Linked DNA regions of Alkalihalobacterium alkalinitrilicum. Each later gene encodes a partner of the first gene's protein in a complex. Links are inferred from orthologs where the notes say so. Each region holds a gene or a part of one and is shown in the gene's direction. Other genes may lie near its edges.

Region 1 (6,702 bases):
CAAGGCATTGATCGCCCTGCATTAGCCCCAATGTTTCCGACGGTTAATGGTAAAGGTTTTTTAATTCTCGATGTCGGGGCAAACATGGATGCAAAACCTGAACACCTAAACCAATATGCCATTATGGGAAGCATTTATATGCAAATGGTTCGAAAAGTGAAGCAACCGAAAGTTGGTTTACTCAATGTTGGGACGGAAGATGGTAAAGGAAACGAGTTAACAAAATTAACATTCCCTTTGTTACAAGAGTTAAATATTAATTTTGTTGGCAATGTTGAAGCTAGAGATCTATTAAATGGTGCTGTTGATGTTGTCGTTTGTGATGGTTTTACAGGCAATATTGTCCTAAAAGCGACAGAGGGAGCTGCCACTTCATTATTTACCATCTTAAAACGAGAATTAACAGGTAATCTTTTTAATAAGCTTGTAGCGGGCTTGTTAAAACCTAGTTTTATGAGAATAAAGAAAACGATGGATTATTCTGAGTATGGGGGGGCCGCTTTATTTGGATTAAAAGCTCCTGTCATTAAGTCGCACGGTTCATCTGATGAAGTTGCGTTCTATCATACTATTGTCCAAGCCAGAGAAATGGTAGAACAACAAGTTGTAACAACGATTAAAAATGAAGTCGCTAAACATAATCAACAAGCTGATTAATAAAGATTGATTAACATTACTAATAAAAGGAGAAAAAGATGGGAAAAATTGCGTTTATCTTTCCAGGACAAGGATCACAATTTGTAGGGATGGGACAAAATCTCATTGAAAATAGACCAGAGCTCCAGGCGATTTATGACATAGCTGATAAGCAGTTAGGTTATGCACTTTCAAATATAATGTTAAATGGACCCGAAGATCAGCTTAAACGTACTGAAAATACACAACCAGCATTACTAACGATGAGTGTAGCGGTATTAGAAGCATTGAAAGCATATGATATTACGCCCGATTATGTTGCAGGTCATAGTTTAGGTGAATACAGTGCACTTGTTTGTGCGAAAAGTTTATCGTTTCAAGATGCTGTTCATGCTGTTAGACAACGTGGATTGTTTATGGAGGAAGCTGTACCAGCCGGTGAAGGTGCCATGGCTGCTATATTAGGAATGGACCGTGAAGCATTATTAGAAGTTACGGAAGAAGTGTCTAACAATGGTGATGCGGTTCAGTTAGCGAATTTAAATTGTCCTGGACAAATTGTAATTAGTGGTACTGCAGAAGGAGTTCGTAAAGCTTCGGTGTTAGCGAAAGAAAAAGGAGCTAAGCGAGCACTCCCATTACAAGTCAGTGGTCCATTCCATTCGTCTTTAATGAAACCAGCGGCTGATAAGCTAACAAACGTATTGGACGGAATTACAATTTCAGAAGCAAAAATTCCAGTTATTGCGAATGTTACGGCTGCCGTCGTAACCGATTCTAAACAAATTAAAGAAAAACTGATTGAACAAGTGTATTCTCCGGTACTCTGGGAAGATACAGTTCGTCGCTTACTGGATCTTGGTGTCGACACTTTTATTGAAATAGGTGCAGGGAACGTATTAAGTGGTTTAGTGCGTAAAGTTGAACGAAGAGTCAATGTGTTTGCAGTGAATGATATGGAATCCATAGATGCGATGTTATCGAAGTTGAAAGGAGAATAAAACATGCTGAACGGAAAAGTCGCACTAGTAACTGGTGCCTCAAGAGGAATCGGAAAAGCAATTGCTCTTGAATTAGCACAAAATGGTGCAAAAGTAGCTGTGAATTATGCAGGAAGTAAAGAAAAGGCAGAAGCGGTCGTGAATGAAATTACCGAAAACGGTGGAGAAGCATTTGCGATCCAAGCGGATGTTGCGATTAGTGAAGATGTACAAGCAATGATTAAAGAAGTAATTTCTACGTATGGTTCTCTAGATATATTAGTCAACAATGCAGGGATTACTCGCGATACACTTGTCATGCGTATGAAGGATGAAGATTGGGACGCTGTAATCAACACCAATTTAAAAGGTGTCTTTAATTGTGCTAAAGCAGTGACTCGTCAAATGATGAAACAACGTTCAGGTCGTATTATTAATATTTCTTCTGTCGTTGGTGTGTTAGGAAATGCAGGACAAGCGAACTATGTTGCAGCAAAAGCAGGTGTAATCGGATTAACGAAGTCATTAGCTCGTGAGCTTGCTAATCGTAATATTACGGTCAATGCCGTTGCACCAGGGTTTATTGAAACTGATATGACGGATCAATTAACTGATGACATTAAAGCGAGTATGCTAAATCAAATTCCATTAGCGAAACTAGGACAACCTCAAGAAATTGCTCGTGTTGTAAGGTTTCTTGCATCTGAGGATAGCAGTTACATGACGGGGCAAACACTTCATGTAGATGGCGGAATGTACATGCCATAATAAATCTTTCTTTTTTGCTTTTAGAAAGGATTTGCTTTTATTAATCGTTTCATGCAAAATAGATACGATGTTATTTTGTACATAAAATAAGATAATAAGTAACCTTTTTGAGAGGAGGTGAACGGAAGATGGCAGAAACTTTAGAGCGCATTACTAAAATTATCGTTGACCGTCTTGGGGTTGAAGAATCAGAGGTAAAGCCTGAATCTTCATTTAAAGACGATCTTGGTGCAGATTCATTAGATGTGGTTGAGCTTGTTATGGAATTAGAGGACGAGTTTGACCTTGAGATTTCTGATGAGGAAGCTGAAAAAATCTCTACTGTTCAAGATGTAGTTAGCTATATTCAAAGCCAACAGTAGTTCTTGGATAGGAAATATATAGTATGAGGCTACTCAAATTATGTGTCCGCCCCTCTAAGTCGATACAGAAAAATGAGGAGTTCTGCACGAATTTGAGTCAGCCTCTTGCTTTTCATCCCAGCTAAGGCAGTTTGGAGGTAAGACATGCCAAATTCTTCAAGGCATTATCGAAAAAGATATACAAACCATCATGGAGACCGAAAAAGACAACCACGTAGACTTACTTTGTCGTTAAAGCAAAAAGAGAAGTTTGATGCGTTGCTCCAAAAAATCGGTCTAGAATTTAATAATAATAAATTGCTTATTCAAGCTTTCACTCATTCATCCTATGTGAATGAGCATCGAATTAACTCAAGTCATGATAACGAACGACTTGAATTTTTAGGAGATGCGGTTTTAGAGTTAGCAGTTTCACAGTATTTATATAAAAAGTTTGATACGATGAGTGAAGGAGATATGACCAAGCTGCGTGCTGCCATTGTCTGCGAAGCTTCCTTAGCTAATCTAGCAAATGAGTTGTCATTTGGTGAATTAGTATTATTAGGGAAGGGCGAAGAAATGACAGGAGGAAGACAACGACCGGCGCTGCTTGCTGATGTTTTCGAATCCTTTATTGGATCACTTTATTTGGATCAAGGACTTGATTCTGTATACTGTTTCCTCGATAAAACGATATATCCAAAGATTAATGACGGTGCTTTTTCGCATATGATGGATTTCAAAAGCCAATTACAAGAATTTGTCCAACGAGATAACATCGGGCAAATTCATTATGAAATTGTACAAGAAAGAGGACCAGCGCATAGTCGTGAGTTTGTTTCAGAAGTATTATTAAATGAACAAATCCTCGGAGTGGGAGTAGGGCGTTCAAAGAAAGAAGCCGAACAACATGCTGCTCAACAAGCATTACTAAAATTAAGTGAAAAACTATAAAAACGAGGGAGATAATAGTCTTTCTCTTATGTATTGAGAAACCCCCACTTTTCTGAAAAAAAAAGTGGGGGTTTCTACAAATATTCTAAATTACATCACCATTTATGTTATTTACGAAGGCGACCTAATTCAGAAACGATCGCGTCTAATTCAGATACACTAAAGTTACTTTGACGCTGTACTAAATCATAAATATCTTTTAAATCTTCGTATTTGTCGGTCTCAAAACTTGCAGCTTTTAAGGCTCCTGCATTGACAATTTGTAACTTCTTCTTTATTTCCTCTAACATATATTCGATATTTTCACGGCTCGAAACAGATAAATCCATTTTAGCATTCCTTTCTTTTTGAAGGTTTCATGCGGTTATCATATCATAGAATAACTCATTTGTCTTAAAACATTCATTCAGAGAACTTTTTGAACAACTTCGATTAGTGGTATGATAAAATAGGAAAGTTGTTATTTACACTTTAGGAAAGGTTACTTTTTTAAAGAATTAAAGTATATGAAAAGACATTGATTTTCTCCACTCTTGGCGAAAAATCCTGTTTTTCTAATTATTGAGGGGGAAGGAACATGTTCCTCAAACGATTCGAGGTAATGGGCTTTAAGTCATTCGCAGACAGGATGACAATAGAATTCGACTCTGGAGTAACAGCTGTCGTCGGCCCGAATGGAAGTGGGAAAAGTAATATTTCGGATGGGATCCGTTGGGTACTTGGTGAACAATCGGCAAAGTCACTACGGGGATCAAAAATGGAAGATATCATTTTTGCAGGTAGTGATACGAGAAAACCATTAAATTTTGCAGAAATTACGCTAGTTCTTGATAACCAAGATCAGCATTTAGCGATAGATTACACTGAAGTAAGTGTCACGAGGCGAGTATATCGTTCAGGTGAAAGTGAATATCAGCTTAATAAGCAAACCTGTAGATTGAAAGATATTGTTGATCTATTTATGGATTCCGGTTTAGGTAAGGAAGCTTTTTCTATTATCGGTCAAGGAAAAGTAGAAGAAATATTAAGCAGTAAAGCTGAAGACCGCAGAGTTATTTTTGAAGAAGCTGCGGGAGTACTTAAATATAAAAACCGTAAGCTTAAAGCTGAAAAGAAGCTCTGGGAAACACAAGAAAACTTAAACCGTGTAGAAGACATTCTTCACGAATTAGAAGGACAAATTGAGCCTTTACGAATTCAATCATCAGTTGCTAAAGATTTCTTACAAAAAAAAGAAGAGTTAAAAGAAGTTGAAGTAGCATTAATGGTCTACGAAATCACCGAACTCCATGAAAAATGGAAAACGGAAAAAGCGCAGTTACAATCGTTAGAACAGAGTCGAGATGAACTTTCTTTAAAGGTTAAAGAAAAAGAAGAAAAGTCTGAGAGTGTTCGTGCGGAATTGCGTCAACTTGATACGTCATTAAATGAGCTTCAAGACGAATTGCTTCAATCAAGTCAGGCCCTAGAAAAAAGTGAAGGGCAAAAGGAAGTTCTAAAGGAAAGAAAGAAGAACTTTCACTTTAATCGAGACCAACTCATTAAAACGATCAACGAGCTCAAAGAAAAAAGGCAGTTGCTCGACAAACAATTAACGGCTGAAAACGAGTCATTACGAAAAATTGAAAAAGAATTTCAAACGAGAACAATGGAGTTAACGGAACGTCAAGAACGATTAGCCTTAGCGCAAGAAGACTTAGAAGGTGAACTTGACCGTTTAAAGTCAGATTACATAGAGATTGTAAATGAGCAAGCTTCGATTCGGAATGAAATTCGTTACCTAGAAGAACAAGTCACTGTAACAAGTCGCAAAAAGAAAATATTAATTGAAGATAACGAACAACTTCTTCAGTTACGAGAAGAAGTGTTGTTAAAGAAGGAAGAGTACGAACGACTCGTAAATAATCGCCAAGAGGACCTCCATGGAATAGTAGACCAATTCCGAGCTTTAGAATCTAAGCTTGAAAAATTAAATAAAGAGTATGAGACTAGACAAACACAACTTTATGAAGCCTTCCGCATAATTCAACAAGTTCGTTCTAGGAAAGATGTTATTGAAGAAATGCAAGCTGATTTTTCTGGTTTTTTTCAAGGAGTCAAAGAAATTTTAAAAGCAAAAAATAAACAACTCCAAGGGGTTGTTGGTGCAATTGCAGAGTTGGTCAACGTTCCAAAACAGTATGAAACAGCAATTGAAATTGCGCTAGGTGGAGCTACTCAACATATAGTTGTTGAAACAGAAGAAGCAGCGAGACAGGCCATTGCATTTTTGAAAAAAAATGGCTTTGGTCGAGCAACATTTTTACCGTTACCTGTCATTAAAGGACGTGGAATTCGAGCAGACGTGATTCAGCAAATTGAAAGGCACGACGCTTTTATTGGGATTGCCTCACAATTAATTCATTTTGATCCTAGATATGATCAAGTGATTGGAAATCTGTTAGGTCATGTGATTATAGCGAAGAGTATAGAAGGAGCGAATGAGTTAGCACGTAAAATTGGCTACAGCTACAGAATCGTTACAATAGAAGGTGATGTCGTAAACCCAGGAGGTTCGATGACAGGTGGAGCTATTAAGCAAAAATCCACCCCTTTAATCGGGCGGCAACGAGAGTTAGAAAGTTTAACCGAAAAACTTATTGGAATGGAAGACAAAACAACAAAATTAGAGTCGTATGTAAAAGAGTTGAAACTACAGTTACAACAAAATGAACAAAAATTACAACAATTAAGAGAAGCTGGAGAAGTAGCTCGTGAATCAGAGCGGGAATCGAGAAACTTCCTTCGTGAAGTGGAATTAGAAGAGAAAAGCGTCAATGAACGCCTCTCTTTATTTGATCGAGAACAGGACTTACACATGAAAGACGAGGAAGCTGCGATACGGAGATTAGAAGCGCTATCTACTGAATTAAAGCAATCTTCAGCTACAACTGCGCTTCTTGAAAGTCAAGTTAAAGAGATCGAAGCAAAACAAAAGCTACAGCAAACGTCCAAGGAAACCATTCAAGGTGAATTAACCGACT
Region 2 (6,760 bases), 520 kb from region 1 along the record:
ATCCTACAGCATCAAATTTAAAAAAAGTGGGTCTATTATTAGAAGACACAATCGATGATAAAGGGTGGAATTTTAAAGGGTATCAAGGTTTATTAAAAATTCATTCCGATTTAAATGTAGATGTTTATTTTAATGAAGAGATTAATACTTTATCGAAAGTACAAGCTGCAATAAGTGAACTAGATGAAAAAGACGTGAATTTGATCTTCGGTCATGGGCGTATTTTTGCAGAGTACTTTAATGAGATTAGTAAGAATTATCCACATATCCACTTTGTCAGTTTTAATGGTGAAGTTTCAGGAGAAAATGTGACTAGCTTGCACTTTAACAGTCATGCTATGGGTTTTTTTGCAGGAATGGTTGCTGCCAAGATGACGCAGTCTAACAAAGTGGGTATCATTGCGGCCTATTCTTGGCAACCTGAAGTAGATGGTTTTATGAAAGGTGTAGAATATCAAAATAATACAATTGATGTGAAAGTTGATTACGTTAAAGATTGGGGAGATGTTGATACAGCACTACAATTTTTGGCCAATATGAATAAGGATGGCATTGACGTATATTATCCAGCAGGAGACGGATATCACATAGCTGTCATTGAAGAAGTGAAGAATAACGGTCAATTTGCGATTGGTTTTGTAAGTGACCAATCTGATATAGGAGGATCTACCGTATTAACAAGCACGGTTCAACATGTAGATCATCTCTACCAAGTCGTTGCTGAACATTTTAGTCGAGGAGAGCTAGCTGCTGGTAATTTATATTATGATTTTGCCGATGGAGTAATAACGTTAGGTGAATTCAGTTCAGTGGTACCTGAAGAATTTCAAGCTGAAATTCGTGAAGCGATTGAATACTATATTATTTCGGGAAAACTACCAAAAGAAGAATAAAATTATGAGGTGAATGTAATGAATGTAAATCCAGAATTACAAATGAAGTTTATGCAAATTGCAATGAAATACATACCTGAAGGAAAAGCGATCCTTGATGAAAAAGGGATTGAACTGAACATGGAAGATTTACAACCGATGGTTAATATGTTAGTAAAAGTAATGAATGAAGCATATGAATTAGGAAAAGAAGAAAGTAGCAATTAAAAATTTGCATAAATCGGACAGGCTCATTGAGGAGGGCGAGTACATAGGATAAGTAGTGAAAACATGATGGAAGGAGTTTTCCAAAATGAACTACTATCCGATGTACCGAGATGGTTCAGGTCATGGCCATGGCCATCATCGTCACTTTCCAGTACTACCGTTTTTAGCTGGATTAGCAGTTAGTCCTTTCTTATTTGGTGGATTTGGTGGCGGAGCTTATGGTGGCCCATATTACGGTCCACAGTTTGGCCCGAGTTATGGTCCGCAATTCGGTCCGAGTTATGGCCCGCAATTTGGCCCGAGTTTCGGTCCACAGTTTGGTCCAACCCCTTATGGCGGAGGATTTTGGTAAAGTTAAATAATATAAAGAGGCTGACTCATTAAAAAGTGAAAAACCCTTCAGGACCACATTGTGTGGATACCTGAAGGGCCAACACTTTGGGAGTCAGCCTCCTTTATTTTTTGTTAGAGAAAAATGATTGTAAGTTAGAGAGCATAGGTGAAAGTTTTGAAAGGTAAGGACCGACGACTTGAGCAATTTCCATAATATATTCTATTTGGCTTTTTTCTTGATTTGCTTCTTGCTGATTTGTAGTCTCTTCATTGTCGGATGAGTTTGACGAAGGTTCTTCTGTATTTTCACTTTGTGATCTTGGTTTTCCGAACATTAATTGATCAAAGAAATCTCCTTGATTTTCAGGTGATTTTTTTTCTTGTTCCATAGATAAAGCCTCCTTGCATTGAAATTTTCCCCAAAAAAGTATTGTTATTTTAACTACCCCTTATAGTAATAGATATGCTAGTACATAATAATAGGTGTTTAGTTGAAACACCCATTTTAATATAGAGAGAAATTGTAGGAATATAGACAATACATGATTTTTAAGATAAAATTAGTACTAGGTCATAATAATTGATAGTAAGTATCTATAGATATGAAGTATTGTCATTGTTAAGGGGGAAGGAATATGGAAAAGAAGATCAATGCTGGAATACTTGGTATGGGAAGCTTTTTAGGAGATCGAGTAGTAACTAATGCAGAATTTGAAAAGATGTTAGATACATCAGATGAGTGGATCAGAACAAGGACAGGAATTGAAGAAAGACGATTTGCTTCTGAAAACATTAATACTTCTCATATGGCGTTTGCAGCAGCAAAAGAAGCAATTGAAAATTCAGGAATTGCACCTGAAGATATTGATTTAATATTAGTGGCAACGGTTACACCTGACATGCCGTTTCCGTCAGTTTCAGCAATGATACAAGATCAGCTAGGTACAATTAATGCAGCTGCAATGGATATTAGTGCTGCGTGTGCAGGGTTTATTTATGGATTAGTAACAGCGCAGCAATTTATCACGACAGGAGCATATACAAACGTACTCGTAGTCGGTGTTGAGAAGTTAACGAAAATAACAGACATGACTGACCGTAATACTGCTGTTCTTTTTGGAGACGGTGCAGGTGCGGCTGTGTTAGGTCCTGTATCAGAAGGCAAAGGTATTCTATCCTTTGAACTAGGTGCAGATGGTAGAGGTGCGATGCACATTCATCAAAAGAAACACCTTTACATGAATGGACGTGAAGTCTTTAAATTTGCTGTTCGCCAAATGGGTGAATCTTCTTTAAAAGTACTTGATAAAGCAGGTCTAACAAAAGAAGATGTTGACTATTTAGTGCCACATCAAGCTAATATTCGAATTATGGAAGCTTCTCGTGAAAGATTAGAACTTCCAATTGAAAAAATGGCTGTAACAGTTAATAAATACGGAAACACATCCTCTTCTTCAATTCCAATTGCATTAGTTGAGGAACTAAAAAATGGTAAAATTAAAGATGGAAGTTTGGTTGTCCTTGTTGGGTTTGGTGCTGGCCTCGTTTGGGGAGCAGTCGCAATCCGCTGGGGGCGCTAACCTTACAATTGAAAAACGAAGCAAATGAAGTGATTAAAGGAGAGAGAGATCGATATGAAAAGACGTGTAGTTATTACAGGATTAGGAACTGTGTCACCAATCGGTTGTGATGTTGAAACGATGTGGAATAATGCCATTACAGGTGTTTCGGGTGTTGCCCCTTTAACACGTGTGGATGCATCCAAATTTCCTATGAAAGTTGCAGCGGAAGTTAGCGATTTTGATCCTACACAATTTATGGATAAAAAAGACGCTCGGAAAATGGACCGCTTTACTCAATTTGCGGTTGCAGCATCAATAATGGCACTAGAAGATGCTGACTTAAAAATTACGGACGAGATCGCACCTCGTGTTGGTGTTTGGATTGGGTCAGGTATCGGTGGAATGGAAACGTACGAACAACAATTCCGTATATTTGAGGAAAAAGGTTATCGTCGTGTAAGTCCTTTCTTTGTGCCAATGATGATTCCTGATATGGCTTCAGGACAAGTGTCAATTGTAACTGGTGCAAAAGGGATTAATTCTTGTTCGGTAACAGCATGTGCTTCTGGTACAAACTCAATTGGAGATGCATTTAAAGTTATACAACGTGGAGATGCGGATTTCATGATTACAGGAGGAGCTGAAGCACCGATTACTGACATGGCGGTTGCTGGTTTCTGTGCTGCTAAAGCGATTTCGACGAATGAAGATCCGAAAAATGCATCAAGACCATTTGATTTGAACCGAGATGGCTTTGTTATGGGAGAAGGAGCTGGGATCCTTATTTTAGAGTCACTGGAGTCAGCTCAAGCGCGTGGAGCAAAAATCTATGCAGAAATCGCTGGATATGGCGCAACAGGTGATGCTTACCATGTAACAGCTCCAGCTCCAGAAGGTGAAGGCGGCGTACGAGCGATGCTCCAGGCTATTGCAGACGCTGATTTGCAACCTGAAGAATTAGATTACATGAATGCACATGGAACAAGTACTCCATATAATGATAAGTTTGAAACGATGGCTATTAAAACAGTATTTGGAGATCATGCGAAAGAGTTAGCTATTAGTTCAACAAAGTCAATGACGGGGCATTTACTAGGGGCAGCTGGGGCTGTAGAAGCAATTTTTACAGCAAAAGCGATCGAAGAAGGTATTATTCCTCCAACGATCAATTACGAAACACCTGACCCTGAATGTGATTTAGATTATGTTCCAAACGAAGCGAGAAAACAAAACATTAGAGCAGCGATTAGCAACTCTCTCGGTTTTGGTGGACATAATGCTTGCATCGTTCTTAAGAAGTATGCTGAATAAATAAAAAAGTGCCAGTTCCTTATCTGTCTAAAGGGACTGGCATTTTTTTTATTTACCTTGATATGTCTTTCTTTAGAGGATGTAAGGAATTAAATCGCCATTCTGTCAATTGTGTTCTTCTAATCATATTGTAAAAATTGATGCAGAGCCTCTTTATTTTTTTCAATATCTATATCAAGAACTAATCCTGCGTGCGGATATCGTTTGTCTGTAAAACTATGTTCAATTGGTATGGTGATGGTATCAATGTCTTCCACGGGGTTAAGGAAAAAGTCCTTCCCTAAGCTTAAAACTTTCCTCGTATTCATATTTGTATCAATGTAGGGTTCGATCGAACCAATGAGTTGCGGGACTTTTGTAACACCGCGAATCGTTAGCATTTCATCTTTCAAAGTGGAAAGCACTTCTTGTTGGCGGCGAACTCGTCCAAAATCATTTTCATGGTCATCGCGAAAACGAACATATCTTAACGTATCTTTACCATTTACAATTTGTTTACCTGGTTCAAAGTGTAATTTTATCGATGGTTTATACATTCGATGTTCAACGTTAATCTCAATACCATTTGGTGCTATTGTATCGACGATTCGCTCAAAACCATCAAAGTTAACCATCGCGTAATAATGGAGATCAATGTCAAAATTTTCTTTTATGGTCCTTCTTAAGAGTTCGGGACCACCGAGAAAAAAAGAAGCATTAATCTTGTTCGGTTGATGATCAGGTATCGCAACATAACTATCTCGCATAATTGAAGCCACTTTCGCAGTTCCTTGATTAGGATGGTATTGAGCAATCATAATCGTGTCTGTTCGTGAACGATCTCCTTCTGCTTTGTCTACCCCAATTAAAAGAATATGTACAGGCCCATTTTTCTCTTGAACTTCTGCATGAAAAGGAATGGCTTCTTGATCTTTTATAACTAGAGAAGCAGATTCTTCAAGTGTTTCTAATGAATTTTTCCGTGCGTTTTCATATCCAATTTTTCCATAAGCTCCAAAAGCTATCAAAAGTAGGAATGTGAGTGAAATGAGAATGGTAATCCGTTTTCTCCATTTATATTGTTTGTTTCGTTTTCTATAATCACGTGAACTCATACTATTCGGCCCCCTCCTCATCGCATCCAGAAAAAAATTAAATAAGATTAACAATTGAGTAAAAGCTAAATTATAAAAATAATTTATATAAATTGACGTTATGTTTGTTCTTAAGTAAAGTAAATAAGGTTAATTTAGTATTAGTATTTGTTGATTTTTATTACGTATCAAAAAAATTTTTGGAACTAAGTGTTGGAGGAATTATGAACATTACTAAAATATTTGAACAAAAACGAATAGCATCAGCTTTACAGACAGTTAATTTGATCCAACCACAAACAGATATTATTGTTCCGATCGCAGTAGGGGAACCCCCTGGATTATTAGATGCACTACCAAAAGCTGATCACCTAAAGGGAAATCGATTGTTTCAAATGCTTTCGCTGCGACCTGTATTACAAACGAACAAAGATAAATTAAACATTGTATCAATGTTTTTAAACAAGGATGAACGGCGAGCTTTTTATGAACATCAAATTGATTTATTACCAAACCATTTTTCAGACTTACCGTATATACTGAATGAAATTACTTCAAATCGGGTATTGATGGTTGCAGTTTCGCCAATGGATGAAAATGGATATTTCTCTCTCGGCACGAATTGTGATTATATTTCTTTTTTTATGGACAAAAGCGTAATGATTATTGTAGAAGTTAACGAATATATGCCAAGAACGTATGGAAAAAACCAAATTCATATTAGTCAAGTCGATGCTATCTTTGAAAACCATCAACCGTTACCAGAAACACCGTCAATACCAGTCCGTGAAGAGGATAAAATTATTGGTAATTCAATCGCAGAATTGATTAAAAACGGTGATACATTACAAATTGGCTTTGGAGCAATCCCAAACGCTATAATGAATGATTTAAAGTCTTACCAAGATTTAACGATTTTTACGGAAATGATTCCAGATCAAGTCGTGGATCTTTTTGAAAGTAGTGCTATCTCTAATCGGAATAATCCACTAGCCCCTGGGAAAATGACGGCGACATTTGCGTATGGAACGAAACGACTTTATGATTTTATGCATGAAAATAAAAATGTGTTTATGTTGCCAGTAGATGAATCCAATAATGTCCGTTATATTGCCAGTATCGACCGAATTGTAACAATCAATGCAACTGTGGAAGTAGATTTCCTTGGTCAATGTAATTCAGAAACGATTGGTGGAAGATATTACTCTTCTACAGGAGGACAAGGTGATTTTGGAATTGGTGCTCGAATGGCAAAAGAAGGTAGAGGGGTGATTTGTTTACATTCCACTGCAAAAAATGGAGAAATCTCCAAGATTGTTCCTACTTTACCGAATGGAGCAGTTGTTACGACATCGAAAAACGATGTTGATTATGTTGTTAC

The links.
Region 2: the proteins of acpP (region 1) and fabF are in contact, whole or in part, in a solved structure (PDB 6OKG), measured with the Escherichia coli proteins. The link is inferred for Alkalihalobacterium alkalinitrilicum from one-to-one orthologs.

The regions. Positions count from the first base shown.
Region 1 is NZ_KV917368.1:5,416,969-5,423,670, forward strand. The notes cover bases 1,358-4,129. They hold acpP (acyl carrier protein), read left to right. Parts: upstream 1,358-2,512; coding sequence 2,513-2,746; downstream 2,747-4,129. Other genes in these bases: fabD (ACP S-malonyltransferase), read left to right, coding at 1,358-1,637; fabG (3-oxoacyl-[acyl-carrier-protein] reductase), read left to right, coding at 1,641-2,384; rnc (ribonuclease III), read left to right, coding at 2,891-3,679; BK574_RS26225 (DUF1128 domain-containing protein), read right to left, coding at 3,787-4,008. In the rest of the region: phosphate acyltransferase PlsX, read left to right, coding at 1-657; more of fabD, read left to right, coding at 696-1,357; chromosome segregation protein SMC, read left to right, coding at 4,257-6,702. UniProt on the Escherichia coli protein: Carrier of the growing fatty acid chain in fatty acid biosynthesis.
Region 2 is NZ_KV917368.1:4,899,989-4,906,748, forward strand. What follows is about bases 2,357-5,186. They hold fabF (beta-ketoacyl-ACP synthase II), read left to right. Parts: upstream 2,357-3,067; coding sequence 3,068-4,306; downstream 4,307-5,186. Other genes in these bases: BK574_RS23630 (beta-ketoacyl-ACP synthase III), read left to right, coding at 2,357-3,013; BK574_RS23640 (LCP family protein), read right to left, coding at 4,426-5,186. In the rest of the region: BK574_RS23610 (BMP family ABC transporter substrate-binding protein), read left to right, coding at 1-893; BK574_RS23615 (ComZ family protein), read left to right, coding at 912-1,100; BK574_RS23620 (penicillin-binding protein), read left to right, coding at 1,186-1,452; BK574_RS23625 (hypothetical protein), read right to left, coding at 1,556-1,822; more of BK574_RS23630, read left to right, coding at 2,069-2,356; more of BK574_RS23640, read right to left, coding at 5,187-5,400; BK574_RS23645 (acetyl-CoA hydrolase/transferase family protein), read left to right, coding at 5,604-6,760. UniProt on the Escherichia coli protein: Involved in the type II fatty acid elongation cycle. Catalyzes the elongation of a wide range of acyl-ACP by the addition of two carbons from malonyl-ACP to an acyl acceptor.